4 regions of the Mycolicibacterium mageritense genome follow, and region 1 is predicted to be linked to each of the others. Evidence: predicted binding sites of a transcription regulator. Region 1 holds the regulator's gene; each other region holds the start of a gene.
What was found. The regulator LexA, encoded in region 1, represses DNA repair genes until DNA is damaged. The targets are predictions, from matches to a motif close to CGAACANNTGTTCG.
Positions count from the first base shown of each region.

Region 1 (7,423 bases):
GGGATCGGCGCGTGCCACTCGCAGTCGCCCTCGACGTCGTCGCGCAGTGGGCTGAACGACACGATCCGCCCGCCGCGGTCACGCAGGCTGCGCAACGCCGAGCGGGCCGGATGCCCGGTCGTCCCACCGTGATTGATGCCGGTGTTCTTCAGCGCGATGCCGCCGAAGCACACCAGTAGATCGGTGTGTTCGACGATGACGTTCCAGTCGGTCGAGCGCTTGAACAGGTCGTCGTGGGTACCGACGACGCGGGGCATGATCACGCCGGTCGCGCCCAGGCTGTAGGAGTGCCGCGAGAAGGTATAGCCGCCTAGCATTTTCAAGAACCGGTGAACCTGGCTCTGGGCGTGGTGGAACCGGCCGGCGCTGGCCCAGCCGTATGAGCCGCCGTAGATCGCCTCGTTGCCGTAGGTGTCGACGATGCGCCGCAGTTCACCGGCCAGCAGTTCGGTGAGTTCGTCCCACGACACCTCGATGAACTCGTCGGCGCCGCGGGCATCGCTCGGGCCGGGGCCGTCGCGCAGCCAGCCGCGACGTACCGCGGGCGCCGCGATGCGCGACCGGTGCCGGATCGCTCCCGGCAGGTTGCCCAGCAGGGGCGAGGGATCGGCGTCGCCCGCGATCGGCGTGACGGTGGAGATGTCTCCGGCGGCAACCTCGGCGGTGAACGCCCCCCAGTGCGCGAGGCTGGTCGGGGAATGAGCCATGCCCGGATTCTACGGCGCGTTGCCTCGACCAATCTGGGCCCAACCATCCGGTTGGTATAGGTTGGCCACCGAGTCCGTAACCCAGTACCGGAGGTTCCACCATGAGCGGTGTCGTGAAGTACCAGCGCACTCTGTTCGAGCCGGAGCACGAATTGTTCCGCGAGTCCTACCGGGCGTTCTTGGAACGCCACGTCGCGCCGTACCACGAGCAGTGGGAGAAGGACAAGATCGTCGACCGCGGCGTCTGGTTGGAGGCCGGCAAGCAGGGCTTTCTCGGTATGGCGGTGCCCGAGGAGTACGGCGGTGGCGGCAACCCGGACTTCCGCTACAACACCATCGTGTGCGAGGAGACCGTCGCAGGCCGCTACAGCGGCATCGGCTTCAGCCTGCACAACGACGTCGTGGCCCCCTATCTCCTGCGGCTCGCCAACGAAGAGCAGAAGCAGCGCTGGCTGCCCAAGTTCTGTACCGGCGAATTGATCACCGCGATCGCAATGACCGAGCCCGGTACCGGAAGCGACCTGCAGGGCATCAAGACCCGCGCGGTGCGCGACGGCGACCACTACGTGCTCAACGGGTCCAAGACCTTCATCACCAACGGCATCAACTCCGATCTGGTGATCGTGGTGGCCCAGACCGACCCGGACAAGGGTGCGCTGGGCTTTTCGCTGCTCGTCGTCGAACGCGGCATGGAGGGCTTCGAGCGCGGCAGGCATCTCGACAAGATCGGCCTGGACGCCCAGGACACCGCGGAGCTGTCGTTCACCGACGTCAAGATTCCGGTCGAGAACCTGCTCGGGGAGGAAGGGCAGGGCTTCGTCTACCTCATGCAGAACCTGCCGCAGGAACGCATCTCGATCGCCATCATGGCCGCCGCGGCGATGGAGACGGTGTTGGAGCAGACGGTCCAGTACACCAAGGAGCGCAAGGCGTTCGGCAAGCCGATCGGCAGCTTCCAGAACAGCCGGTTCCTGCTCGCCGAACTCGCCACCGAGGCCACCGTGGTGCGGATGATGGTCGACGAGTTCATCCGGCTGCACCTGACCGAGGAGCTCACGGTCGAGCAGGCCGCGATGGCCAAGTGGTACTCCACCGAGAAGCAGGTCAGCCTGATCGACCGGTGCCTGCAACTGCACGGCGGGTACGGCTACATGCGGGAGTACCCGGTAGCCAGGGCCTATCTGGATGCGCGCGTGCAGACCATTTACGGTGGAACGACCGAGATCATGAAAGAGATCATCGGGCGAAGCCTGGGCGTCTAGACGGGACGATTTCCCTGAAATTTCCCCAGATCACCGGGTTGAGGGCCCACGAAGCAGATTATTCGTGGGTTTTTTGGTCAGGATCGGCCACGTTCCTTGGTTATCGTCGCCTGCTGAAGCAGAGTTGTCGGGCGGGATACTTTTGCGGGAACTTTGCCGAACAGCGGGGAGGGTGCATGACTACGCCGGCAATGAGGCTGAACACGGCCGCTTGGCGGATCATTGTCGGCCTGTTTGCGGTCGCCGTGGTCGCCCTGCTGGCGCCACCGTCGGCGTCGGCGTCACCGGAATCCGACGCCGACGCCGCGATCACCGCAGCGTGGGACGCCAGCGGCGGCGACGGCGGCCCTTTGGGCCCGCGTGAAGGTGGCGTCTATGCCGCGGGTGCCGGATTCGCCCAGAATCTGGCCAACGGCAAGATCTTCTTCACCCCCGACACCGGCGCGCACTACGTCCAGGGCGCGATCCTGGAGAAGTACGAATCGCTCGGAGGGCCTGACGGCGACCTCGGTTTCCCGACCATCGACGAAGGCGCCGGACGCGCACCGGACAGCCGGAACTCGACCTTCAGCGCGTCGGACAAGCCCGTGATCTTCTGGACGCCCGCCACGGGCGCCCGCGTCGTGCGTGGCGCGATCAACGCGGCGTGGGACAAGCTCGGCGGGTCGGCCGGCGTCCTTGGCGTGCCCACCGAGGACGAGGCGTACCGCGGCGACACGCTGTCGCAGAAGTTCACCGGCGGCGAGCTGACGTGGGATCGCAAGACCAACACCTTCACCACGACCCCGCCCGAGCTGGCCGACCAGCTCGCGGGCCTGGCCGTCCCGAACGACCCGGCGTCCGCGATCGCGGCCGCGCGACGCGCCGCAGGCGGTGACATGGGGCCGCTCGGGGCCAAGGACGGTGACATCTACCCGGTGGGCAACACCGACGGCGTTGCGCAGAACTTCGCTCGCGGCAAGATCTTCTACACGCCCGAAACCGGCGCCAACGCGATCACCGACCAGGTGCTGGAGAAGTACGAGAGTGTCGGCGGGCCCGAGGGGGACATGGGCTTCCCGACCAGCAGCGAGACCGAAGGCGGCCTGGGGCCCAACAGCCGGATCGCGACGTTCGCGGCCCCGGACAAGCCGGTGATCTTCTGGACACCGGACTTCGGCGCCGTGATCGTGCGCGGCGCGATGAACGCCGCGTGGGAGAAGCTCGGCGGCGCCAAGGGGGAGCTCGGTGCGCCGAAGGGCGACCAGACCGAGAACGGCAGCGTGGTCACCCAGCAGTTCAACGGCGGGTCGATCTCGTGGGACCGCTCGGACAACACGTTCACGACCGAGCCGCCGAAACTGGCCTCCGAGCTGTCCGGCCTGGAGATCCCCGGGCTGGAACAGGCGCCACAGCAGGGGAATCCGCCCGCGGCCAACACCGACAAGGACAAGCCGTTCTCGTGGCACTGGAGCTGGTGGTGGCTGCTCGCACTGATCCCGGTGTTGGTCGTCGCCGGCCTGATCGTGGGCGCTGCGGTGTGGCATCGCCGCCGCGGCCGCGGTGACGACGATTTCGACCACGATCGGTTCGACGACGACGAATACGACGACGACGGCGGCCATTACGGCGATGCGCGGTATCACGAAACGGACGGTTACGACGACGATCCGTATGCGCAGCCCCGATACGACGCGTCCCGTTACGGCGATGACGACCGGTCCGACGACCGGCCGAACCCCTACGAGCAGGCCGATCCGTTCCACGGTGACGAACCCACCACGGCCCACTTCACGGGCCAGTACCGCGAGCCGTCGGCGCAGTCGTCGCCGTCGCCGTTCGACGGCCCGACCGACATCGCCATGCCGGTGAGTCAGTGGGCCGCGCCCGGCGGCTTCAGTACGGCCGTCGACGAGGACGACGACGAGCAGCCCGAAGAAGCCGTCGAACTGTTCGGCGGCCACGAGGACGATCACGACGACGACTTCGACGAAGACGATTTCGAAGCCGACTACGAGAGCCTCGACCATGACGCGCACGACGAGGCGGTGCCGACCGGATCCGACGAGCGCGACGACCGTGACTACGACGACGGTCGGCACGACGACGCACTCGGCGCGGAGCCGGCGCACGACGACGAAGCGCAGTTCGAGAACTCCGACGACGTCGACACCGCGCCCACGCCGATCGTGACTCCTGCCGCGGTCGCGGCGGCCACGCCGTCTCGCGGCGACATCCACGCCGAGACGCCGAGCGGCAGGCATGCGGCGATCGAACTCGACGAGCCGGTCACCGCGACCGCGCTTCACATGCCACTCGACGATCCGCAGCGGGCCCCGCAGGGATATCCCATCAAGGCCGACACGAAGACCGGGATGTACTGGTCGCCGGACAGCCGCCAGTACGACGACGCGGTGGCCGAGATCTGGTTCGCCAGTGAGGAGTTCGCGCGGACGAACGGCTTCGTCCGCGCCGACTGAGCGCGCGGTCGGCGGTCAGATCTTGCGGATGACCGTGACCACTTTGCCCAGCACCGCGGCGTCATTGCCGGGGATGGGGTCGAACGCGGGGTTGTGCGGCATGAGCCACACCTGACCGCGGGTGCGCTTGAAGGTCTTGACGGTCGCCTCGCCGTCGATCATGGCCGCCACGATGTCACCGTTGTCGGCGACGTTCTGCTGGCGGACCACGACCCAGTCGCCATCGCAGATGGCCGCGTCGACCATCGACTCGCCGACGACCTTGAGCAGGAACAGCGAGCCTTCCCCGACGAGTTCGCGTGGGAGCGGGAAGACGTCCTCGACGGCTTCCTCGGCGAGGATCGGACCGCCTGCGGCGATCCGGCCCAGCACGGGCACGAACGTGGGCTCGGGCAGTGCGTCGGAGCCGGCCACGTCGGTGGTCACGGTCGCGGCGGCCGCCGGATCGTCGGCGGCCCTGACGTCGACCGCGCGCGGCCGGTTGGGGTCACGCCGTAGATAGCCCTTGCGCTCCAGGGTGCGCAGCTGATGGGCGACCGACGACGTCGACGTCAGGCCCACCGCATCGCCGATCTCCCGGATGCTTGGCGGATAGCCGCGACTGGTGACCGAGGCCCGGATCACCTCGAGGATGGTCCGTTGGCGCTCGGTGAGACCGGTGTCCTGGCGCTGCCGGCCAGTGGTGTCCGTGTCGCTGCTGTCGTCGCTCATGGCGCCGAATCTAGTCCCTGAAAGCTCGATGATCAAACATGTGTTCGAGGTGTGTCGCGGGCGGCGCTACTTGTCGGTGGCCCGTCCTACGCTGTGCAACAGTTCGATCACACGTTCTATTCATCGAACATGTGATCGACTATATTTCGAACACAGGAGCGAATACGCCGGACCGAAAGGCAGTCAGATGGCCATCCTCGACATCCCCGCCGACAGCCGCTTCCGCGCTGTCAAGACCACCCCGCACGCCGCGCACCAGCGCGCAGCGGCCCACATGCCTGCGCCGGTGCGTCGCCGCCGCCCGGTGCCCGGGCGCCCCGCGGGTGCCGCGTTGCGGTACCGCGGCACCGGCGTGCTGATGTCGCGCGCGTCGCATCGCCGCCGGCCGATCACGCCGGTCACCACGGTGCTGTTGGCGCTGGTCGCGGCCGCCATCACGGTGTGGCTGGGGCTGGTGGCGCAGCTGGGTGGAGTCGTCGGTACTCCCGCGCCCGCCCTTGGCGAACTGGCTGTGGTGCAGGTCCAGTCGGGGGAGACGCTGCAGCACGTAGCCCGACGCGTGGCACCCGACGCCCCCGTGGCCGACGTGGTTCAGCAGATCCGCGACCTCAACCAGCTCGATTCGTCGGCCATCGACGCCGGTCAGACCCTGATCGCCCCGGTCGGCTGAGACCGGTGCCGTGAGCGTCGAATCGTCCAGGTGCGCAATGCCACTCGCGAGTGGTCTGGCCGCCTATGCGTCATGGGGACCGGACGTGAGTCCGCCGATCCCGGCGCGGGTACGCTCAAGGGCGCTCGAACTAGTTGTCCTGCGGCGTGACGAAGGAGCGGTGATGCACTGTCCGTTCTGCCGTCATCCCGATTCGCGGGTGGTCGACTCCAGGGAGACCGACGAAGGGCAAGCGATCAGGCGGCGTCGATCGTGCCCGGAGTGTGGCCGCCGGTTCACCACGGTCGAAACCGCGGTGCTCGCAGTCGTCAAACGCAGCGGCGTGACCGAGCCGTTCAGCCGTGAGAAGGTTATCCGCGGCGTGCGCAGGGCCTGTCAGGGCAGGCAGGTCGACGATGATGCCCTCAACCTCCTGGCGCAGCAGGTCGAAGACGCGGTGCGGGGATTGGGTTCGCCCGAGATTCCCAGTCACGAGGTCGGCCTGGCGATTCTGGGGCCACTGCGCGAACTGGACGAAGTCGCTTACCTCCGATTCGCGTCGGTGTACCGGTCCTTTTCGTCGGCCGAAGATTTCGAACGCGAGATCGCGACGCTGCGGGCGCACCGCAGCTAACCCTCAATCGAGTTGCACGGTGCCGTCGTGGATGGCGCGGCCAGCGACGCGCACCCATCCCTCAGGGCTCCAACGGGTGTAGATTTCTGACCCTTTCCCTTGGATGATCGTCAGATCCCGGCTGAGGTAGTCGGTCATCCGGACGGCCGCCGCACCGGTCGCCTCGTCCTCGGGAATGCCGAGATGCGCGGCGAACGCACGGGACCGCAGCACTCCGCCCTCGGCGTCCACCCATGCCCAGAGATAGTGCTCGGTGTCGTCGTCGTAGTCGTCGGGATCGGCGGCCAGCACTTCGTCCACGGTGGCGAGGTCGTGGATCGCAAAGCCAGGTGCCCATTCCGATCGCGCGTTGACGGCGGCCAGCTCCCCGTCGTACTCGACCTGCACGATTCCGGCAGGCACCTGCAGGGTCTTTATCGGGCGTCCGGAGTCGCGCAGCCACCACGAGGCTCCGACGGTCGGATGTCCGGCGAACGGCAATTCGGCGGCCGGGGTGAAGATGCGGGCCCGCGCGGAGTTGCCGCCGGGTTCCGGCAGGTCGACGAAAATCGTTTCGCTGTAACCCAATTCGGTGGCGATTCGCTGTCGGTCGCCCGGATCGACCGTGCTGTTGTCGACCACGCCCAGCGGATTGCCGAAGCGCCCGTCGGAATCGGTGAACACGCGCAACACTGTCACGTCGATGGCCATAGCCCGATGCTACTGGTTCCGCCCCACGGTCAAAGGGCCACGACGGCGGTCAGGTCGCGCTGCGCTCGTCGGCGCCCATCGCGTCGAGCACCGCGACCTGGGTGTCCACCGGACCGGTGAGGGTCGATTCGCTGATGCCGGTGCGCAGGAGTTTGCGCAGCAACTCCTGGTCGTAGACCGCGGGTTGCGTGGAGTCGATGAACCGTTCGACCACCTCGACGAACCGGTCGGGATCGTCGTGGAACGGAAAATGCCCGGACCCCTCGAAGATCTCAAGTCGGGCACCGGGCATCGCTGCGTGTGCCATCCGG
Region 1 covers NZ_AP022567.1:5,848,403-5,855,825, forward strand. The annotation lists gene G6N67_RS28205 (molybdopterin guanine dinucleotide-containing S/N-oxide reductase) at 1-707, opposite strand, end outside; gene G6N67_RS28210 (acyl-CoA dehydrogenase family protein) at 809-1,969, shown strand; gene G6N67_RS28215 (LGFP repeat-containing protein) at 2,146-4,428, shown strand; gene lexA (transcriptional repressor LexA) at 4,444-5,139, opposite strand; gene G6N67_RS28225 (LysM peptidoglycan-binding domain-containing protein) at 5,327-5,809, shown strand; gene nrdR (transcriptional regulator NrdR) at 5,973-6,422, shown strand; gene G6N67_RS28235 (PhzF family protein) at 6,426-7,112, opposite strand; gene G6N67_RS28240 (alpha/beta fold hydrolase) at 7,162-7,423, opposite strand, start outside.

Region 2 (7,423 bases), 3.9 Mb from region 1:
CGCCTTGACCGCGACGAAGGTCTCGGTGCGGCTGTCCGGGTTCTCGCAGTCCTGGCAATAGCTGCCGACGACTTCGCCGTTGACCAGGCCGGGACCGTACTGGCCCGTCACGGTGTCGCGCTTGATGTCGTCGGCCGACAGTGGGGCCAGGGCCTGCAAAACCTTGCGCTTCTCGTCGCGCACCGACTCGCGGTTGACGTGCGTCGGGGGTTCCATCGCCACCAGGCACAGCACCTGCAGCAGGTGGTTCTGCAGCATGTCCCGCAGCGCACCGGAGCGGTCGTAGTAGTCGCCGCGGCTGCCGACGCCGAGCGATTCGGCCGCGGTGATCTGGACGTGGTCGATGCGGCTGGAGTTCCACAGCGGTTCGAGCAAGGTGTTGGCGAACCTCGTGACGAGCAGGTTCTGCACGCTTTCCTTGCCGAGGTAGTGGTCGATCCGGAAGATCTGGTGCTCGTCGAAGACGGAGCCAACGGCGTCGTTGATCTCGCGCGCCGAGGCCAGGTCGCGGCCGATCGGCTTTTCCAGCACGACCCGCGAGGTTTCGGTCGCCAGATTGTGCGCACCGAGCGCGGCGCAGATCGGGCCGAAGAGTGCGGGAGCGCACGCCAGGTAGAAGACCCGGATCTCGACGGTCGAGGACGCCAGCAGGTCGGCGACGGCCGCGTAGTCGGACGGTTCGGTCAGGTCGATGCTGACGAATCGCAGCCGGGCCAGAAAGCGCTCGACGATTTCGGCGTCGAGCAGCTCGGCGGGGACGAATCTGGCCAGCTCGGCCTGGATCTTGTCGCGATAGCCGGGCTCGTCGAGCCCCGCTTTGGCCACCCCGATGATTCGGGTGCCCTCGGTCAACTGGCCGTCACGGTCACGTAGGTACAGGGCTGGCAGCAGCTTGCGGACCGCCAGGTCGCCGGTGCCGCCGAAGATCACGAAGTCGCACGGGTCAACGGGTCGCGGTGTTCGCATCACTGATCCTCCTCAATGGAGCTTGATCGGTTCAGTAAGCAACGTACCCACGGCTTAGGGCTTTCGCAAACCGACTTAAGCATTTGGAGTACCTAATGAGGCGAGGCTTACGTTTGCTCTGCAATCGGTCGTGTTGCTTCAATGGAGGTCATGGCACTTCCCGCGGTACCTCCTACCGCCGGCGAAGTCTTTGCGGTGATCAGGGATCGTCACGCCGTGACCCGCGCCGAGATCGGTCGGATTACCGGCCTGTCGCGGACCGCTGTGACCGCTCGGGTGGCCGCGCTCGAAGCGCTCGGACTCGTCATCGAGCCCGAGCAGGCCGCGTCGACGGGCGGGCGCCCGGCCGCGCAATTGATGTTCAACGTCGACGCGGGCGTGGTGTTCGCGGCCGCCATCGGACGCAGCCGCACGCAGCTCGCGTTGTGCAACCTCGGCGGCGACATCCTGGCCACCACGGACGTCGACCAAGAGCCCGGCATCGGTCCCGGCGAGCTCATGCCCGACCTCGTCAAGCGGCTCGACGCTCTGCTCGACGATGCCGGCCGCCGTGGCGCCCGAATCTTCGGCGTGGGGCTGAGCCTGCCCGGCACGGTCGATCAGCAGGCCGGTGCCAGCCTGGACTCACCGAACATGAGTGGCTGGGACGGCGTGCCGCTGACGCCGTACTTCCGGAGCCTCACCGACGCGCCCGTGCTCATGGACAACGACGCCAATGTCATCGCGCTGGCCGAAAGGCGCGGTGGCTTAGGCGAATTCGACGACATGCTGGTGGTCAAGGCATCGACCGGTCTGGGCGCCGGGATCGTCATGGGTGGTCAATTGCAGCGCGGCGCCGTTCAGGCGGCAGGCGAATTCGGTCACAGCAAGACTCCCGCCGCGGCCGGAGTGCCGTGCCGGTGCGGCGACACGGGTTGCTTGGAAGCGGTCGCCGGCGGCTGGGCACTGGTCCGCGATCTGCAGCAAGCCGGCCGCCCGGTGAGCCACCTGCGTGACGTCGTCGCGCTCGCGCACAGTGGAGATGCCGAGGCGCGGCGCATGATCCGGGACAGTGGACGCCACATCGGCGAAGTCCTCGCGGCTGCCGTCAACCTGCTCAACCCGGCGGTGCTCGTGGTCGCCGGCGACATGGTCGGCGCTTATGACGTGTTCGTCGCGGGTCTGCGAGAGAGCTTGTACGGCAACGCCACCGCCCTGGCCACCCGCACGTTGCAGATCGTGCCGTCGATCCATCAGGAGCGCTCCAGCATGGTCGGTTGCGCGACCACCGCACTCGACCACGTGCTGGGCCCGGCCGCCGTGGATGCTGCGCTGGCCGACTAGTGTGCCGCACCCGTTCGACCGTGGCGGGTTCGGCGGCGCGGTGTCCGCCGGACCCGCCACGTGTGCGGCGGCTTTTCGCTGTGGAGTTGTCAAGGTGCGTTAGTGGGTTGGTGGTTATGCGGCGGTGGGCATCGAGGTCAGGGTGCGTCGGGCGTGTGACCGCAGGTGTGGCGGTTCGGGCCCAGCCCGGTCATACGGTGGGATGAACCAGGGGTGGCGATCAGCGCCGAGATAGACCTGCCAGTCGCTGTGGTGGATCATGGTGTGGTGACACCGGCAGAACAGCACGCCGTTGTCGACACAGGTGGCTCCTCCTGTGCCCCATGGGTTTATGTGGTGGGCATCGCACCAGGACACGGGTCTGCCGCAGCCGGGGAAGGCACATCCCTGGTCACGGATCGCCAACGCTTTGCGAATGTGCGGCGGGAATAACCGCTCACTGCGCCCCACATCCAGCGGTGCACCGTCGGGATCAACCAGCACGGTTCCCGTGGTGCTGTCGCACGAGGCGAGGTCGGCGGTGGAGGTGCTGATCGGCCCGGTGAACCCCAGCATGTCCACCACGTGCCCGGCACCGAACACCCCTACGTCCGTGGGCGTCATTGCGGCGGTCGCGGGCCGGATCAGGGTGACGTGCGGGAGGACTCCGCCGGAGGTGGGGCGCCGCGAACCGGACAGGTAGGTACGGACCAGTTGTCCGAACGCATCGGCGCGACGCTGCTGCGTCGAGCGGGGATCGGGTGACCCGTCGGGCAGTGGGACCGGTCGGCACAACGGGTCCAGTGCGGCGAACAGTTCTTCCCCGGTGAGTGCATCCAGATCCAGGGTGGCGTTGACTCGTCCTTCGTCGTTCTGGGTCAGGGTCATCTCGTTGAGGTCAGTGTTTTCCGCGACCGCCACCCCCGGCTCTGCCCCCTCGCCTTGGGCTGCGGTGTGGGCGATCGCGATCTCGCGGGCCTTCGTATCCACCCCTGCCGGCGTGGTCTGAATCATCAGCGTGCGCACCACCTGTGCCCGTTCCTCATCGGACAACGCCACCCGGGCACCCACGTGTGCGACGCCTTTACCGACCGCATCAGCGAACTCGATCCCCACTGCCCCGAGACGCTGCTGCCGGGTCAACGCGGGCAGACCCTGCGCAGCGCGCCCCACCCGCACAGCCCGATACGCCGCCGCGGGCGCCACCCCCAGCGCGGTCAACACCTGCGCCCCCGACCGCAACCGCTTACGCGTCGGAATCCCGGCACGCTCAGCGGCCGCGACCGCCTGGGCGATCACATAGTCACACAGGTTGCCCAACGTCACCGCGGCCGCCAACACCGCCAACAACGGCCCGTCATCCACCACCCGACGCGGACTGTCCAACAGATGACACAGCCGGCGATCCGCGCCATCCTCAGGTTCAGGCGACGGGGTGAGCTCATCAATCAGCTCATTGATGACGGTGTCCAGATACCGAGCGTCCATCACAGATACCCAGGCTTTCAACAACAGTCGCACACATCAGCGTGCGGTACGACAAACACACGGCGCCGACAGTCCCGAGCATCCCCAGAACCATCGAGCCAGCAGTAACGTGGCGCGGGCGAAGCTCTCGCGTGCCTTCCGGGGGAGAGCTTCTATTCGAACATATGTTCGATCTTACGCGACGTAACGGCCTCTCGCAAGTGCGATGCCTCAGGACATTGGTGAAAGTTCAGGCCGTCTTTGTGGTGACATTGTCGTCCTAGGAGTGCCCAACCACGCCAGGACCGACCGTCCGACCGACCGCAAAGTTGAGCGCACCAACAGACGCGCTCGCTCGCGGTGGTTGGTCAGAGATCCAGTTCCGGAGGTTCGAAACCCAGCTCCCGCAAGCGATCCTGGTACCGGGCGATATTGCCGATCTTGACCGACTCGTAGCCCCGGACCAGGTCCGGCGCCGCGGCGGCCTGCGTCGCGGTTTCGTAGTGCTCAGTGGTGAGCCGGCTTGCCGCGGTGAGCACCATGGTCCGATAGTGCGCGACGAGCGCACGCTCGGCCTTGCGCAGCGCGGTGTGGCCGAACGGATCGAATACCGTGCCGCGCAAGAACTTCGCCTTGGCGAGCCCGCGCAACACGGTATGACTGCGGGGTCCGAAACGCAGCTTCTTGGTGCGGCCCAGGGACCGCAGTGCGGGCGGGTGCAGGTTGTAGCTCATCCCGGTCGAACCTGCGAAGGTCGACTGCACCGAAGCCGCGAAGGCCGGATCGGTCAGCAGGCGCGCCACCTCGTACTCGTCCTTGTAGGCCATGAGCTTGAACAGGCCTTCGGCGACGGCCTGGCTGAACTCGGTGCGGTCGCCGAGCCTACGCTCGGCCTCCCAAACCGCCTGAACCACTTCGAGATAGCTGGTCGCGGCGCTGCGGCCCTGATAGCCGATCAGCTCAGCGGCCCGGCGCATGGCCACAGCTCGCACCGGTTCGCCTAACGTGATTGAAGCCGCGAGGTCGTCGGGAAGGTCGGGGATGGTCCGCGCGGTCGGGCCGGCTGTCGGACCCAGCGCCTCGGCGAAGCGGTCCGGCGCCGCGACCGCGACCCGGCCCCAGCCGAATGCGGCCAGATTCGCCTCCACCGCAACACCGTTGAGCTCGATGGCCGCCTCGATCGCGTCGGCGGGGATCGGCAGCGCACCGAGCTGGTAGGCGGCGCCGACCAGCATGAAGTTCGCGGGCGCGGTCGTGCCGAACAGCGCCTCGGAAGTCGCGAGCGCGTCGAAGCTCATGAGCTGCCGCGTCATTGGCTCCAGCCGGTCGAGCAGTTCGCGATCCTCGGGATATTCGACATCGGTACCGCACACCATCGCGCCCGTGGCGGTGCGGCTGGTGGACGCCACCGCGACCGTGCGGTCCGCGTGCGCGTAGCCGAGGTTCTTGGTGTCGGCCGCGGTCAACAGGTCGAACGCGAGCAGGCAGTCTGCGGTGCCCGGGCTCACCCGGTTGGACGAGTCTGCGGCTTCGCGGCTCAGCCGCAGATGTGACGTGACGGGGCCGGCCTTCTGGCTCAGGCCGATCTGGTCGAGGCCCTGGACGTACAGCCCCGCCCGCAGCCCGGCCACGCCGAGCACCTGGTTGACCGTCACGATGCCCGTGCCACCGATCCCGGCGAGGAACACGTTGCACGTCGACGGCGCACCTACCACAGGGGCAGGCACGGCCGGTGGAGCCGGCACGGGCCGAGCCGAATCCGTGGCGTCGTCGGCCAGTTCGACCGTGACGAACGACGGGCAGTCGCCGTCGAGGCAGCTGTAGTCGGTGTTGCAGCTGGTCTGGTCGATGCGGGTCTTGCGGCCGAACTCGGTCTGTACGGGCTGCACCGACAGGCAGTTGCTCTTGACGCCGCAGTCACCGCAGCCCTCACACACGGCCTCGTTGATGATGACGCGGGTGCGGCGCACCGGGAGCTGGCCGCGTTTGCGCTGACGGCGCGCGTCGGCCGCGCACTGCTGGTCGTAGATCAACACCGTGACGCCTTCGACGTCGCGCAGCATGCGCTGGGCCTCGTCGAGCCGATCACGGTGCCACAGCAGGGTTCCCGCGGCCAGGCTGTCCACGGTGTGGCGCGTCGGGTCGTCGGAGCACACCACGATCTGGCGGACGCCCTCGGTGGCCAGCTTGTGGGTGAGCTCGGGAACGCTCAACGCGCCCTGGGCGTCCTGGGCACCGGTCATCGCGACCGCGGAGTTGTACAGCAGCTTGTAGGTGATGTTGACCCCGGCGGCCACGCAGGCCTGGATCGCCAATTGCCCGGAGTGGAAATAGGTTCCGTCACCGACGTTCTGGAAGATGTGCTTGACGTCGGTGAACGGGGCCTGGCCGATCCACTGTGCGCCTTCGCCACCCATCTGCGTCAGCCCGGTGACCGCGGATTCGGCGCGCGGCGACATCGTCACCAGGGTGTGGCAGCCGATGCCGCCAGCCGCCAGCGAGCCCTCGGGCACCACGGTCGAGCGGTTGTGCGGGCAACCCGAGCAGAAGAACGGGGTACGCGGCGTGCTCAGCGGCGTCAACTCGAGCCGCGGCGGAGGGGGCGACTGCACCGGAACCCGCGACCGCAGCACACGGTAGAGCGGTGTGAGCAGACGCGCCGCGGTCAACTCTCCGTCGGCGGGGATGAGCGGGCGTGAGCCGTCGTACTTCCCGAGCACGTCCGGTCGCTGGTCACCGCCGTACAGTGCCTGCACCACTTGCGTTTCCACGAACGGGGTCTTGTCCTCGACCACCAGCACGGTCTCGGTGCCGTGGGCCAGCGTCCGGATCCGGTCGGTGTCGACGGGGTACGGCATACCGACGCGCAGGATGCGGATGCCGTGCCGAAGGAGGTCGTCGTCGGACAGGCCGAGTTCGGTCAGTGCTTGACGGACGGAGTCGTAGGCCGTACCGACTGCGACGATGCCGAGCCAGGCTTGCTGCGGGTTGACCTCGATGCGGTCGAGCGGATTGGCGGCGTTGAAGGCCTGCACCATGGCCCAGCGTGGGCCGTACAGGTCGGCCTCGGCCAGCACGCTCTCGGGCGGAGAAGCCATCGCCCGCTGCCGGTAGCTCCAGCGCCTGCCCTGCCAGTCGAGTTCGGGAACCGTGATCGCGAGGTCGGTGAAATTCCGGTCGAGGGTCCAGACCCCATCTGCCACATCGGCATTGAGCTTCATCGACACCGGGCATCCGGAGGCCCGGGACAGCGCTACGCCGTACAGGCCGAACGCGATGATCTCTTCGGCGTTGCGCGGGAACAGGATCGGCATGTTCATCGCGGCCAGGGACCGCTCGCTGGCGGCGGGCACGGTCGACGACTTCGCCGCCGGGTCGTCACCCACCAGGACCAGCACGCCGCCGTCGGGATGCACGCCGTAGACCGTCAAGTGGCGCAGCGCGTCGGTGGCCCGGTCCAGGCCGGGGCCCTTGCCGTACCACATGCCCACGACGCCGTCGTGTGTGCGTGTGGTGCCCGGCACGTCGAGCTGGCTGCCCCACACGGACGTGGCCGCGAGCTCCTCGTTCATGCCGGGAACCAGCCGGACCTCGTGCTCGGAGGCCAGCGAGTCGATCCCCGCCAGCAGCTTGTCCAGCCCGGCCAGCGGGCTGCCCGGATACCCGGAGATGAACGTCGCCACACGGT
Region 2 covers NZ_AP022567.1:1,953,916-1,961,338, reverse strand. The annotation lists gene zwf (glucose-6-phosphate dehydrogenase) at 1-966, opposite strand, end outside; gene G6N67_RS09395 (ROK family transcriptional regulator) at 1,108-2,289, shown strand; gene G6N67_RS09390 (HNH endonuclease signature motif containing protein) at 2,404-3,756, opposite strand; gene G6N67_RS09385 (indolepyruvate ferredoxin oxidoreductase family protein) at 4,104-7,423, opposite strand, start outside.
Region 2: the regulator LexA is predicted to act here: its motif matches at 3,914-3,927, upstream of G6N67_RS09390 (HNH endonuclease signature motif containing protein).

Region 3 (7,423 bases), 2.6 Mb from region 1:
TGGAGATCCGCTATCTCGACAGCGTGCCCGACGCGCTGTGGCCCGCGGTGGTGTTCACCCTCACGACGCTGCTCGACGACTCCGATGCGACCGCGACAGCCACCGAGGCCACGGCGCCGGTGGCCGATGCGTGGGACCGGGCCGCCCGGGTCGGCCTCGCCGACCGGCGTCTGCACGCCGCCGCGGTCACGTGTGTGCAGGCCGCGGCCGAACGGGCCCCGGCCGAACTCGCGGAATCGATGGGGCAATTGGTGCGTTCGGTCGAACAGGGCCGCAGTCCGGCCGACGACTTCGCCGACCGGGTGGTGGCTCACGGAATCGCCCCCGCTGTGCGGCAACTGGCGGAAGGTGAGCTGTGAGCACACGCGAGACCTTGGCCCGCGAACTCATCCGGGCCCGCGAGCGCACGCTGCGCCTGGTCGACTTCGACGACGCCGAGCTGCATCGTCAATACGACCCGCTGATGAGCCCGCTGGTGTGGGATCTGGCGCACATCGGCCAGCAGGAAGAACTGTGGCTGTTGCGCGGCGGCAACCCCGACCGGCCCGGCATGCTGACGCCCGAGGTGGACCGGCTGTATGACGCGTTCGTGCATTCGCGCGCGAGCCGAGTCAGCCTGCCGCTGCTGCCGCCGGCCGACGCCCGCGCGTACTGCGCCACCGTGCGCTCCAAAGCCCTGGACGCCCTCGACGCGCTGCCGGCCGATGACGCCGGGTTCAACTTCGGGTTGGTGATCAGCCACGAGAACCAGCACGACGAAACCATGCTGCAGGCCCTGAACCTGCGGAAGGGCCCCGCGCTGCTGGACGCCGGAGCGTCGCTGCCCACCGGACGTCCCGGCGTGGCCGGCACGTCGGTGCTGGTTCCGGGCGGCCCGTTCACGCTCGGGGTCGACGCACTCGCCGAACCTCATTCGTTGGACAACGAGCGTCCGGCCCACACCGTCGACGTGCCGTCGTTCCGGATCGGCCGCGTCCCGGTCACCAACGCCGAATGGCGTGACTTCATCGACGACGGCGGATATCAGCAGTCGCGCTGGTGGTCCGAACGGGGCTGGGCGCACCGGCAGGAGGCCGGCCTGGTCGCGCCGCAGTTCTGGAACCCCGACGGCTCGCGCGTGCGGTTCGGGCACGTCGAGCCGATCCCGGCCGACGAACCTGTCCAGCACGTCACGTTCTTCGAAGCCGAGGCGTTCGCCGCGTGGGCCGGAGCGCGGCTGCCCACGGAGATCGAATGGGAGAAGGCGGCCGCGTGGGATCCGGTTGCGGGTGCCCGCCGCCGATTCCCTTGGGGCACTGCGGAACCTGATCGCCGACTGGCCAACCTGGGGGGCGACGCACTGCGGCCCGCGCCCGTCGGCGCCTATCCCGCGGGCGCATCGGCCTATGGCGCCGAGCAGATGCTGGGTGACGTCTGGGAATGGACGACGTCGCCACTGCGGCCGTGGCCCGGCTTCACCCCGATGGTCTACGACCGCTACACCGAGCCGTTCTTCGACGGTGACTACCGGGTGCTGCGGGGCGGATCGTGGGCCGTTGCGCCAGGCATCCTGCGGCCGAGCTTCCGCAACTGGGACCACCCCATTCGGCGGCAGATCTTCTCCGGCGTCCGGTTGGCATGGGATGTGTAGGCATCTGGGCTGGCTCGGAGCGCCGCGGTCGGTGGCCGCGTTGATGCTCGACCCACCGCAGAGCCTGTTGGTGCAGTCCTATGCGCCACGACGGCAGAAGCACGGCTTGATGAACGCCGACGGTTGGGGCGCAGGCTTTTTCGACGACGGTGTGCCCAGGCGTTGGCGCAGCGACAAGCCGCTGTGGGGTGACGCGTCGTTCGCGTCGGTCGCGCCGGCCCTTCGCAGTGGTTGCGTGGTCGCCGCGGTGCGCTCGGCGACCATCGGGATGCCGATCGAGCCGTCGGCGTCGGCGCCGTTCAGCGACGGGCAGTGGCTGTTGTCGCACAACGGCGTGGTCGACCGCGCGGTGCTGCCGCTTTCGGCGCTCGCAGAATCTACCGTGGACAGCGCGTTGCTGGCGGCGCTGATCTTCTCCAGGGGCCTCGACGCGTTGGGTGACACTGTCGCCGAGGTAGGCGCATCGGATCCGAACGCGCGGCTGAACATCCTGGCGGCCAACGGTTCCTGCCTTCTGGCCACCACCTGGGGCGATACCCTGTCGATGCTGCGTTGCGACGACGGCGTGGTGCTCGCCAGTGAACCCTACGATGACGATCCCGCCTGGCAGGACATCCCCGACCGGCACCTGGTGACGGTGCGCGACGGTCACGTCGAGCTCACCCCCATGAAAGGCACGCCATGACGTTCACGCTGTCGAACTACCTCGCGGCCGATTCCGCGGCCGCCGCGCTGCGTCGCGATGTGCGCGACGGTCTGACCAAGACGCCGAAAGAGTTGCCGCCCAAGTGGTTCTACGACTCGGTGGGCAGCGACCTGTTCGACCAGATCACGCGGCTGCCCGAGTACTACCCGACCCGCACCGAGGCCCAGATCCTGCGGGACCGTTCCGCTGAGATCGCCGCGGCCGCCGGCGCAGACACGCTCGTGGAGCTGGGCAGCGGCACGTCGGAGAAGACGCGGATGCTGCTCGATGCCATGCGCGACGGCGGTCAGCTGCGCCGGTTCATCCCGTTCGACGTCGATGCCGGGGTGCTGCAGGCCGCGGGCAAGGCCATCGGCCGTGAATACTCCGGCATCGAGATCGACGCGGTATGTGGTGATTTCGAGGAACATCTCGGCAAGATCCCGCGGGTCGGCCGGCGGTTGGTGATCTTCCTCGGCTCGACCATCGGCAACCTGACGCCTGGCCCCCGCGCGGAGTTCCTGGAAACCCTCGCCGACACGCTGCAACCCGGCGACAGCCTGCTGCTGGGCACCGATCTGGTGAAGGACACCGGCCGGTTGGTCCGCGCGTACGACGACAGTGCCGGTGTCACGGCGGAATTCAACCGCAACGTGCTGGCCGTGGTGAACCGTGAGCTCGACGCCGACTTCGACCTCGGGGCCTTCGAGCACGTGGCGCGCTGGAACGACACCGAGGAGCGCATCGAGATGTGGCTGAGGGCCCGCAGCGCCCAGCGGGTCAGGGTCGCGGCGCTCGACCTCGATGTTGCGTACGCGGCGGGAGAAGAGATGCTCACCGAGGTGTCGTGCAAGTTCCGTTCCGATGGCGTGGCCGCGGAGTTGGCGAAAGCCGGTCTGCGGCAGACGCATTGGTGGACTGACGCCGCCGGCGACTTCGGCCTGACGCTGGCGGTGAAATGAGTCTCGCCCAGCAGTGGCGGGATGCCCGCCCTAAGGTCGCCGGCCTGCACTTCGACAGCGGCGCGTGCTCACGGCAGAGCTTCGCGGTGATCGACGCGACCGCGACCCACGCGCGTCACGAGGCCGAGGTGGGCGGCTATGTCGCGGCCGACGCCGCGGCCCCCGTGCTCGATGCGGGGCGTGCCGCGGTGGCCGCACTGACCGGCCTCGCCGCGTCCGACGTCATCTACACGTCCGGTTCGGGCCACGCTCTCGAGTTGCTGCTCGGCAGCTGGGTGGGAGAGCGGACGCTGGCATGCCTGCCGGGCGAGTTCGGCCCGAACCTGGCGATCATGGCGGCCAACGGTTTTCAGGTGCGTGCCCTGCCCGTCGACTCCGACGGCCGGTTGGTCGTCGACGATGCCGCACGTGCGCTCGCCGCTGATCCCCCGGCGCTGGTGCACCTGACCGCGCTGGCCAGCCAGCGGGGTGTCGCCCAGCCGCTGGCCGAGATCGTCGCGGTGTGCCGCGCGGAAGGTATCCCGATCGTGGTGGACGCCGCCCAGGCGCTCGGGCATCTGGACTGCAACGTCGAACCCGACGCGGTGTACTCGTCGTCGCGCAAATGGATCGCCGGGCCGCGCGGCGTCGGCGTGCTGGCAATCCGCCCGGAGCTGGCGTCACGGCTGGAACCGCCTGTGCCGCCCGCGGACTGGGGGGTGCCGATGTCCGTCTTGGAGAAACTCGCGCAGGGCGAGCACAACGAGGCGGCCCGGATCGGCTACTCGGTTGCGCTCGGTGAGCACCTGGCCGCGGGCCCCGAGGCCGTGCGCGCGAGGCTGGCCGAGGTCGGGCGGCTGTCGCGGCAGGTGCTCGCCGATACGTCCGGCTGGCGCGTCGTCGAGCCGGCCGACGAGCCGACCGCGATCACCACGCTCGAGCCGACCGACGGTGCCGATCCGGTTTCGGTGCGGGCGTGGCTTATCGCCGAACGCGGAATCGTTACCACGGCATGCGAACTCGCCCGAGCGCCCTTTGAGATGACCAAGCCCGTGCTCCGCATCTCGCCGCATGTCGACACTACTGCCGAGGATCTCGACCAGTTCGCCGGAGCCTTGCGCGACGCGTCGAATCGGTAGCCCCGCCCCGTGTCCGCGGGTTTCACTGTGGAGTTGTCAAGGTGCGTTAGTGGGTTGGTGGTTATGCGGCGGTGGGCATCGAGGTCAGAGTGCGTCGGGCGTGTGAGCGCAGGTGTGGCGGTTCGGGCCCGGCCCGGTCATATGGCGGAATGAACCAGGGGTGGCGATCAGCGCCGAGATAGACCTGCCAGTCACTGTGGTGAATCATGGTGTGGTGACACCGGCAGAACAGCACGCCGTTGTCGACACAGGTGGATCCCTCTGCACCCCAAGGTTTTATGTGGTGGGCATCGCACCAGGACACGGGTCTGCCGCAGCCGGGGAAGGCGCAGCCGCGGTCGCGTATCGCCAACGCTTTGCGGATGTGCGGCGGGAATAATCGTTCACTGCGACCTACATCCAGCGGTGCACCGTCGGAGTCAACCAGAACGTTTCCCGTGGTGCTGTCACACGCAATGAGGTCGGCGGTGACACTGCTGATCGGCCCGGTGTACCCGAGCATGTCCACCCCCTTCCCGGCACCGAACACCCCTCCGTCCGTGGGCGTCATCGTGGCGGTCGCGGGCCGGATCAGGGTGACGTGCGGGAGGACTCCGCCGGAGGTGGGGCGCCGCGAACCGGACAGATAGGTGCGCACCAGTTGTCCGAACGCATCGGCGCGACGCTGCTGCGTCGAGCGGGGATCGGGTGACCCGTCGGGCAGTGGGACCGGCCGGCACAACGGGTCCAGTGCGGCGAACAGTTCTTCCCCGGTGAGTGCATCCAGATCCAGGGTGGCGTTGACTCGTCCTTCGTCGTTCTGGTGCAGGGTCATCTCGTTGAGGTCGGTGTTTTCCGCGACCGGCACCCCCTGCTCATCCGGGGATGGTCCGGCGGCGGTGTGGGCGATCGCGATCTCGCGGGCCTTCTTACCCACCCCTGCGGGCGTGGTCTGGATCATCAACGTGCGCACCACCTGCGCCCGTTCCTGATCGGATAGTTCGCCCCGGCGGTTGATGTGCTTGACACCTTTACCGACCGCGTCGACGAAGTCGATACCGAGTGCCCCGAGGCGTTGCTGAGCGGTGAGCGTGGGCAGGGTGTGCGCGGCCCGCCCGACTCGGGCGGCTTGGTACGCCGCGGCGGGGGACACCCCGAGATCGGTCAACAACTGCGCCCCCGAACGTAGACGCTTGCGTGTCGGGATTCCGGCACGCTCGGCGGCGGCGACCGCCTGGGCGATCACATAATCGAACAGATTGCGTGCGGTGACCGCGGCGGCCAGTACCGCTAACAGTGGCCCGTCATCGAGCACCCGGCGGGGACTGTCCAACAGATGACACAGCCGGCGATCCGCGTCCTCGTCGGGTGCCGGTGACGGGACTAGGTCATCGATGAGCGCATTGATGACGGTGTTCAGGTAGGTAGCGTCCATGACAGATACCCAAGCTTTCAACAAAGTCGCGCACGTAGGCGCGGCTCAACAAACAATTGGCTCTGACAATCCCGAGCCTCCCCGGGAACCTGTCGAGCCAGCAGTGACGTGGCGCGGGCGAAGCCCCTCACGTGCCCTTGCGGGGAGGACTTCTATTCGAACTTATGTTCGATTCTACGTGACGTAGCGACCTCTCGCAAGAGTTATCTCTCAGGACATCGGTGACAGTTCTGCCTTCAGTCGCGGATGGCCACCAAAGCTGCAATCACTGTGTCGGACAGGGTAATTGCTGAACACGGCGTTCCGCTCCGGCAATGGGACCGAGCTGAACTGTGGAAGTGATCACCGGGGTCAAGCCCACGACTGGCAACCCTGCCGCCACCGGACACGGGCCCGGTGAACCGCCCTTCTGTTATTCGGATACTGGTTGCACCTGAGTAGGCGCGGTAGCGTCATGGGCATCCGCGGATGTGACGGGAGAATCCCATGAAACTCTGCATCGTCGGAGGGGTGGTCGCGGTGTTGCTGGCTGGAGGTCTGATTGCCTCGGCGCCGCCAGCCAGCGCCGGCTGTCAGTACGGTGGACCTGTCATCAGCAAGTGCGACGGGCCCGTCCAGCCCGACGGCACCTGGCAGCGGTGCATCGGTGTTTACAGCTATGTACCCAGCGGGCTCAGCTCGCATCTGGTGCCCGTCAAGCGCTGCGATCTGATGGGGCCCGGTCACGACTATCCCGGGGACTTCGTCTTCGCCGACCCTCCGGTGCACATCAACGACTGATCTACGGCTTCAGGTTGCCGATGACGACGGCCAGCCCAGCGCCGAACCGCTGCCGCGCATCACCGCCGGAATGGGCCGCGAAGAACTGCGCGGCTGTCCCGGTATCGCGGCCGTGCAGCGACTCCAGCTCTGCCACCTTCGACGCCGACAGGTCGGCGAACGGCTGGCCGGCCTGTAGCCACGCGGCCTCGGCCGTGGCGGCGCCGAGCACGTAGTAGTAGACGGCCGATATGGCCGCGGCGAGCGAGTCGCCACGGAATCCCGCGCCGGACAGCACATCCACGATCGACGAGAAGTGGTCGACAGCAGCGGGCCCGATCGGCGGCTTGCTGCCCAGTAACGCAGGTGCCCACGGATGCCGTAGAAGCGCCTCGAACATGCTGTGGGAGAGCGCTTTCAAGTTGTCGCGCCAACTCCGGCCCCCAGCGTGCACGGCCGCCTCGGCGAAAACGCCGTCGAGTGCGTATTCGAGCACGTCGTCTTTCGTGGCGACGTAGCCATACAGGGTCATCGGTGCGGTGCCGAGTCGGGTGGCCAGCTTGCGCATGCTCAGCCCGGCGATCCCGTCGGAGTCCATGAGCGCCACGGCGGCCGCGACGATCTGATCGCGATGCAGCGATTGGTTGCGCTGCTTCTTGGCCGGACGCAGCCACACCGATTCCGATGATGCGGTACCCACGGGGGCTAGCGTACCTGCATTCGTACGTTGTACGTTGAATTACGTACAGCGTACGGAGGATGGTATGAACGAACACAAAGTCATCGTGATCGGCGCCGGGTTGTCGGGACTGGCTGCGGCGACCACATTGGTGGATGCGGGCTTCGCGTCGGTGA
Region 3 covers NZ_AP022567.1:3,227,686-3,235,108, forward strand. The annotation lists gene egtA (ergothioneine biosynthesis glutamate--cysteine ligase EgtA) at 1-359, shown strand, start outside; gene egtB (ergothioneine biosynthesis protein EgtB) at 356-1,630, shown strand; gene egtC (ergothioneine biosynthesis protein EgtC) at 1,623-2,315, shown strand; gene egtD (L-histidine N(alpha)-methyltransferase) at 2,312-3,277, shown strand; gene egtE (ergothioneine biosynthesis PLP-dependent enzyme EgtE) at 3,274-4,395, shown strand; gene G6N67_RS15410 (HNH endonuclease signature motif containing protein) at 4,457-5,809, opposite strand; gene G6N67_RS15415 (CDGP domain-containing protein) at 6,296-6,589, shown strand; gene G6N67_RS15420 (TetR/AcrR family transcriptional regulator) at 6,591-7,268, opposite strand; gene G6N67_RS15425 (flavin monoamine oxidase family protein) at 7,333-7,423, shown strand, end outside.
Region 3: the regulator LexA is predicted to act here: its motif matches at 5,967-5,980, upstream of G6N67_RS15410 (HNH endonuclease signature motif containing protein).

Region 4 (7,423 bases), 170 kb from region 1:
AGCCGGAATCCCGCCGCGCCTGCCGCGTGCCAGTCCTGCAGCAGGTCGGCCAGTTGCGCGGGAGTGCCCACGAATACCTCGGCATCGCTGCGGTATTCGTGTCCGAGCCGGTCGTCGAGGTGCTCCTTGCGGGCCTTGGCTGCGCTGACCGTGCCGTCGAGAAAGACCACGACGTCGGCGAACACCTGCACCGGCGCGGCGATCTCGGCGATGATCGACGACGTCTCGGTCGCGCTGTGCGGCGTGACGAAGCCGATGTCGGTGCTGTCGGCGATCAGGCGATAGGCCGGCGCGCCATGGCCGAGCGCGGTGACGATCGGCTGGCCCTGCGGCGGCCGCGGCGTGATCGACGGCCCCTTGACCGAGAACCACTTGCCGGCGAAGTCGATGTAGTGCAACTTTTCCCGGTCGATGAATCGCCCGGTGGCCACATCGCGGATCTCGGCGTCGTCCTCCCAGCTGTCCCACAGCCGGCGCAGCACCTCGACGTAGTCGGCGGCCTCGGCCATCAAGTCGTCCGCGCCCTCGGCGATCTCGCGGCGACCGAAGTGGGCGGCGGCGTCGCGTCGGCCGGTGACCTGGACGCGGATCCCCGCCCGTCCCGAACTGACGTAGTCCAGGGTGGCGATGGCCTTCGACAGATGAAACGGCTCGGTGTGGGTGGCGACCGCGGTCGGCACCAGCCCGATGTGGTGCGTTCGGGGGGCCACCCTGGCGGCGATCAACACCGCGTCGAGACGTCCGCGAACCCGGTCGGTGCGGTCATCGGGACGGAACGGGTGGTCGGACTGCAGCGTGAGCCCGTCTTCGAACGTGACGAAGTCCAAAAGGCCCCGCTCGGCCTCGAGTACCAGGTCGGTCCAGTACCGCGGCGTCAGCAGCTCGGTGGGGCGGGCCTCGGGCTCGCGCCATGCGGCCGGGTGCCAGCCCGTCCCGTCCAGCGCGACCGCCAGGTGCAGGTGGTCATTCGAGGAATCTGACACAGCGATCAGCCCTTCCGTACGTGGTTTCACCGACAACGTGTGCCACGACGTACTCATTCCAGCGCCACACCCGCGCCGCGTCCAGTGCCCGGCCCTGGGCAGGGCGTTCAAGAGATCAGCGCACGGTGATTCAGTCCGGTGACACCTGCCGAGAGGCGGCGGCGATCACGCCGTCCAGAACGTCGCGCGAGGTCGCCAGCTCGCGGATAGCCCGGTCGAGCCGCGCCCGTTCGGCGGTGAGTTCGGTGACCAGCCGCGGCGTGGCATCCGGCGCGGGCCCGCCGTCGCTGTCGCGCATACACGGCAGGAGGGAGGCGATGGTGCGGCTGTTCAGCCCGGCCGCGTAGAGCTCCTGGATGTGGACCACGCGATCGACCGCGCGTTCGGTGTAGTGCCGCTGGCCACTCGCCGTCCGGTCCGACGCCAGCAGGCCCTGCTGCTCGTAGTACCGCAGTGAGCGCTCGCTGACCCCGGTGCGACGCGCCAGTTCCCCAATCCGCATACGCCCGTTATACCGCCGCGGGTTGCCCCTGACACCGGTGTCAGCTCGTACGGTGCCGCCATGACACTCCCGTTCACCTACCAACCCATCATCGAACGCCCGCCGTTGTCCTGGCCTGGTGGCGCCCGCGTGGCGGTGTACATCGGCCTGAACGTCGAACACTTCCTGGTCGACCGGCCCTCGACCAGCATCTGGCCGGGAACTGCGGACCTGGTGCCGGATGCGCTCAACTACGGTTGGCGCGATTACGGTGCCCGCGTGGGGATCTGGCGGACCATCGAGAGCCTGGACCGGTACGGGGTGCGGCCCAGCGTGCTGCTCAACTCCCAGGTGATCGACCACCACCCCCAGATCGTGGCCGCGGGGCTGGAACGTGACTGGGTGTGGCTCGCGCACGGGCAGACCAACTCGATCCTGCACGCCGGCCTGACCGTCGAACAGGAGCGCAAGGTGCTCGCCGAGATCACCGAGCGCATCGGCGATGCCACCGGGCGGCGGCCCCGCGGCTGGATGGGCCCGGGTCTCACCGAGACCGGTAACACGCCGGAACTGTTGGCCGAGCTGGGCTTCGAGTACCTACTCGACTGGACCAACGACGATCAGCCATATCCGCTGACCGTCCCCGGCATGCTCAGCGTGCCCTACTCGGTGGAGCTCAACGATCTGTTGCTCTTCGGAAAGGGTTTCACCGGAGCGGAATTCGTGCAGATAGTGAAGGACCAGTACGAGCAACTGCACGCCGACTCGGCGACCGGCGGCCGGGTGCTGGCATTGGCGTTGCATCCGTTCGTGATCGGGCAGCCGTTCCGGCACAAGTACTTCGACGAGGCGCTGCGGTTTCTCACGAGTCAGCCCGATGTGTGGGTGACCACAAGTGACGAGATCGCCGCGCACTACCGCACGTTGCGGTAGTGGTTCGCCTGTGGGTTGTGCAACAAGATTATTCGAAAGTTTGTTCGACAAGTCGTGGTTGAGGGTGTAACGTAGGGCACAAGTTCGAAGAGAGGTTCTCCCGCCCGGGAAGGGTGTGTGAGGGCTTCGCCCGCGCCACGTTACTGCTGGCTCGATGGGTTCTGGGGATGCTCGGGACTGTCGGCGCCGTTTGTTTGTCGAACCGCACTGTGTGCGACTTTTGTTGAAAGCCTGGGTATCTGTGATGGACGCTCGGTATCTGGACACCGTCATCAATGAGCTGATTGATGAGCTCACCCCGTCGCCTGAACCTGAGGATGGCGCGGATCGTCGGTTGTGTCATTTGTTGGATGGTCCGCGTCGGGTGGTGGATGACGGGCCGTTGTTGGCGGTGCTGGCCGCCGCGGTGACGTTGGGCAACCTGTGTGACTATGTGATCGCCCAGGCGGTCGGGGCTGCTGAGCGTGCCGGGGTTCCGACGCGTAGGCGGTTGCGGTCGGGGGCGCAGGTGTTGACTGCGTTGGGGGTGGCTCCCGCGGCGGCGTATCGGGCCGCTCGGGTGGGTCGGGCTGCGTACGCTCTGCCGGCGTTGACCGGGCAGCAGCGTCTCGGGGCTCTCGGGATTGAGCTCGTGGATGCGGTCGGTAAGGGTGTCACCCACATCGACGGCCGGGGCGAACTATCCGATCAGGAGCGGGCGCAGGTGGTGCGCACGTTGATGCTTCAGACCACACCGGCGGGGGTGGGTAAGAAGGCCCGCGAGATCGCGATCGCCCACACCGCGGCCCAAGGCGAGGGGGCAGAGCCGGGGGTGGCGGTCGCGGAAAACGCTGACCTCAACGAGATGACCTTGCACCAGAACGAGGACGGACGGGTCAACGCCACCTTGGATCTGGATGCGCTGACCGGGGAAGAACTGTTCGCCGCACTGGATCCGCTGTGCCGGCCGGTGCCGCTGCCCGACGGGTCACCGGATCCCCGCTCGACGGAGCATCGTCGCGCAGATGCGTTCGGGCAACTGGTGCGCAGCTATCTGTCCGGTTCCGGGCGTCCCGCCTCTGGTGGGGTTCTGCCGCACGTCACCCTGATCCGGCCCGCGACCGCCGCGACGGTGGCCGCAGGCGGAGGGATGTTCGGTGAGGAACGCGGTGTGGATATGCTCGGGTTCACCGGGCCGATCAGCGGTGTCACCGCCGAGCTGGTCGCGTGTGACAGCACCACGGGGACCGTGTTGGTTGATCCCGACGGTGCACCGCTGGATGTGGGGCGCAGTGAGCGGTTGTTCCCGCCGCACATCCGTAAAGCGTTAGCGATCCGTGATCAGGGATGCGCGTTTCCGGGCTGCGGCAGACCCGTGTCCTGGTGCGATGCCCACCACATAAAACCTTGGGGCACAGGGGGAGTCACCTGTGTCGACAACGGCGTGCTGTTCTGCCGGTGTCACCACACGATGATTCACCACAGTGACTGGCAGGTCTATCTCGGCGCTGATCGTCACCCGTGGTTCATCCCGCCGTATGACCGGGCTGGGCCCGAGCCGCCGCACCTGCGCTCGCATGCCCGACGCACCCTGACCTCGATGCCCACCGCCGCATAACCACCAACCCACTAACGCACCTTGACAACTCCACAGCGAAAAGCCGCCGCACACGTGGCGGGTATCGGCGGACACCGAGCCGCCGGACCTGCCACGGTCGAAAAGCCCCGATGTTCTAGGGGAAAGCTGTAGCGGCATAGCGTTGATCGCGAGTGCGGCACAATACCGGTGTCGGTCGCCGATGATCACGACGCGACGCCGAGCGGTTCGGAGGGCGCCTCGGGAAGCGCCTGGTCCGCGATCGCGCGCAAGGTGCGCAGGATCAGTGCGATGTTCGGGTCGCGCTGCCGGCCGGCGCGGACGACGGCGCTGATGGTGCGCCCGCCGAGATCCAGCCCACCGACGATGAGCCCCTCGAGGGCTGCCGGAACCGAGAGCCGCGGCACGATCGCCGAGGCGACCTCGGTGGCCGCCAGATCGCAGATGTTCTGCGCACCGATCAACCGGTGCTTGACCTGAGGTGTGAATCCGGCACTTTCACCGGCTCGCATGACGGCGGCCCCGAGGCCCGAATTCTGCGGGCCGGTCACCCAGGGACCGTCGGCCAGGGCGGCCAGCCCCTGCTTGCGGATCCTCAGATGGGAATGGGTGGGTGCGAGCAGCACGAGCGGTTCGAACAGCAGAGGCACGGTGTTGAGGCCGCCCGGCGAATCTTGCCCGATGAAGTCGTAATGGCAGGTGATCGCGATGTCGATCTCGCCCTGGCGGAGCAGCCGGATGGACGCCGAACTGGTCTCCTGCTGGACCTGTACCCGCAACTCAGGTGCATCGGTGCTGAGCCGCTGCATCAAAGGCACGGCCAGAGTGGGGATTCCCATGTTGAACGTGGCGATCGCGACTTGTCCGGACACCCGGTCGGTGGTCTCGGCGACGGCGCTCATGGCCTCGTCGACCGCGACCAGTACGCGGCGCACGTGCTCGGCGAGAACCTGACCACTGCGGGTCAAGCCCAGCGTGCGGCCCTCCCGCCGGAACAGGATTGCGCCCACTTCTTCTTCGAGCACGCGAAGTTGTTGGGAAACAGCAGAACTGGTGATGCTCCGGCGTTCGGCCACGGCGGTCACCGAACCGAGGTCGGCCAGATCGGACAGCAGCATCATGCGACGCAGATCCAGCATCAGACACCTCCCGCACTGGCTGCCAACCGGGGACGGACGATGTAGTGCATGGTGGACCTCATCAGCTCGGAGTCAAGGGTCGTCGCGCTCGAAGCAGGTTCAGCGACAACAGTTCGTGATGAGGTCCATCGATGTCACAAGTCGAAATCATGGCAGAAGGACGACGGCGCGCGCAGTGACAGCGCGCGCACCGTCGCCCCTCGGATGCCCCTGAACTGGCGTTATGAGTTGATACCCGCAGGAATCACCGCGGTTGTAATTCCAGCGTCATCCAGGCGGCGTTAAGCGGTTCTGAACGGTTCCGGTAGCCAGAGATGATTGTTCGTAGCGGTCTCCGGCCTGACGCTGACCATGCCATCACGCGTCGTCAAAGGAGTCAGCCCATGACCGAACTCACCGAACGTACCGACACCGGTCTCGATGTCGTGCCGCTCGCCGGTTACATCGGCGCCGAGGTACGCGGCGTCGACCTGAGCAGTGAGTTGGACGCAGGCGTTGTCGAGGAGATCCGTAACGCGCTGCACACCCACAAGGTGATCTTCTTCCGCGATCAGGAGATCGGTCACGCCGAGCAGATCGCGTTCGCCCGCCGGTTCGGCAAGGTGACGCCGGCCCACCCGCACGAGGAGGAACCGCCGGAGGGGTTTCCCGAGATCCTGCCGATCGACAGCAGGCGCTACGAGCGGAACCTCGGCCGCAAGCGCACGTCCTACGACAACAGCTGGCACACCGACGTCACAGCGCTGGTCAACCCGCCCGCGGCATCGATCCTTCGAGCGCACCTCCTGCCGCCCTACGGCGGGGACACCGCATGGACCAATCTCGTTGCGGCCTACGAGAACCTGCCGAAGGAACTCCGTGAGTTCGCCGACAAGCTCGATATCAAGCATCAGTTCAACACCAGGGCGGTCGAAGGCAGTCAGCGCGACCGCAAGGTGCGCGAGGCGAATCTGGTGGCCTATCACCCCGCGGTCCGGGTGCACCCGGTGACCGGCGAGCGGGCGTTGTTCGTGAGCCCCGGGTTCACCCGGGGTGCCCGCGAGATCCGCGGCTACACACCGTCGCAGAGCGAGGCGATCCTGAAGTTGTTGTGGGAGGAGGCGACGCGCACCGAGTACACCGTCCGATTCCGGTGGGCCCCGGGTAGTGTCGCGTTCTGGGACAACCGGGCGACCTCACACCTGGCCATCGCCGATGCCGGTCACCTCGATTACGACCGGGTGCTCTACCGCGTCACGCTCGAAGGTGACGTGCCCAAGGGCGTCGACGGTCGCGAGTCCGAACTGGTCTCGGGCGAACCCTTCTACGGCTCCTGACAAGAAGAAACGGATCACCGATGACAGCAACACCAACCCGCCGGCTGGGGATCGACGGCCCCGAGGTTTCGGCAATCGGACTGGGCTTCATGAGCTTTCGTACGGGAGCAGGCCTGGATGACGAGAAGCAGGCCAAGGACATCGTCGATGCCGCGATCGACCTCGGTATCACGCTGTTCGACACCGCCGACATCTACGGCCCGGAGTTCAGCGAGACTCTGCTCGGCAAGGCCATCGAGGGGCGGCGGGACGCCCTGACCATTGCGACCAAGTTCGGTAACCGGCTCGACCGCGACAGCAACCCGGACGGCCGCGCGCTCGACGGGCGCCCGGAATACGTGCGCAGCGCGATCGAGGGTTCCCTTCGGCGCCTGGGCGTCGACCACGTCGACCTGTACTACCAGCACCGGGTCGATCCGCAGGTGCCGATCGAAGATACGGTCGGGGCGTTGAAAGAGCTTGTGGAGGCCGGAAAGATCCGCCATGTCGGGCTGTCCGAGCCTGGTCCGCAAACACTGCGGCGCGCGCACGCGGTACATCCGATCGCGGCGGTCCAGAACGAATGGTCGTTGTTCACCAGGGACATCGAGAACGACACGGTCCCCGTGGCACGCGAGCTCGGCATTGGAATCGTGCCGTATTCACCGTTGGGCCGGGGCTGGCTGACCGGACGCGTGCGGACGGCCGCCGACGTGACCGGTGTGCAGGCCCGGCATCCGCGGTTCGGTGCCGATGTCTTCGACCGCAACCTGGCCCTTGCGGACAACGTGGCCGAGATCGCCACGGAGATCGGCGTCAAGCCCAGCCAGGTGGCGCTGGCCTGGGTGTTGTCCCGGGGTCAGGACGTGGTGCCTATCCCGGGCACACGGCACGTCGAGTACCTGCGGGAGAACATCGGTGCGCTCGATGTGGCGCTCACCGATGAGCACCTGCGGCGGCTCGAGACGATCGCGGAGCAGGTTGCCGGCCACCGGTCGATCCGGCCCGAACACCTT
Region 4 covers NZ_AP022567.1:6,017,815-6,025,237, forward strand. The annotation lists gene G6N67_RS29060 (LLM class flavin-dependent oxidoreductase) at 1-983, opposite strand, end outside; gene G6N67_RS29065 (MerR family transcriptional regulator) at 1,114-1,485, opposite strand; gene G6N67_RS29070 (polysaccharide deacetylase family protein) at 1,546-2,397, shown strand; gene G6N67_RS29075 (HNH endonuclease signature motif containing protein) at 2,765-3,994, shown strand; gene G6N67_RS29080 (LysR family transcriptional regulator) at 4,180-5,112, opposite strand; gene G6N67_RS29085 (TauD/TfdA dioxygenase family protein) at 5,496-6,428, shown strand; gene G6N67_RS29090 (aldo/keto reductase) at 6,449-7,423, shown strand, end outside.
Region 4: the regulator LexA is predicted to act here: its motif matches at 2,483-2,496, upstream of G6N67_RS29075 (HNH endonuclease signature motif containing protein).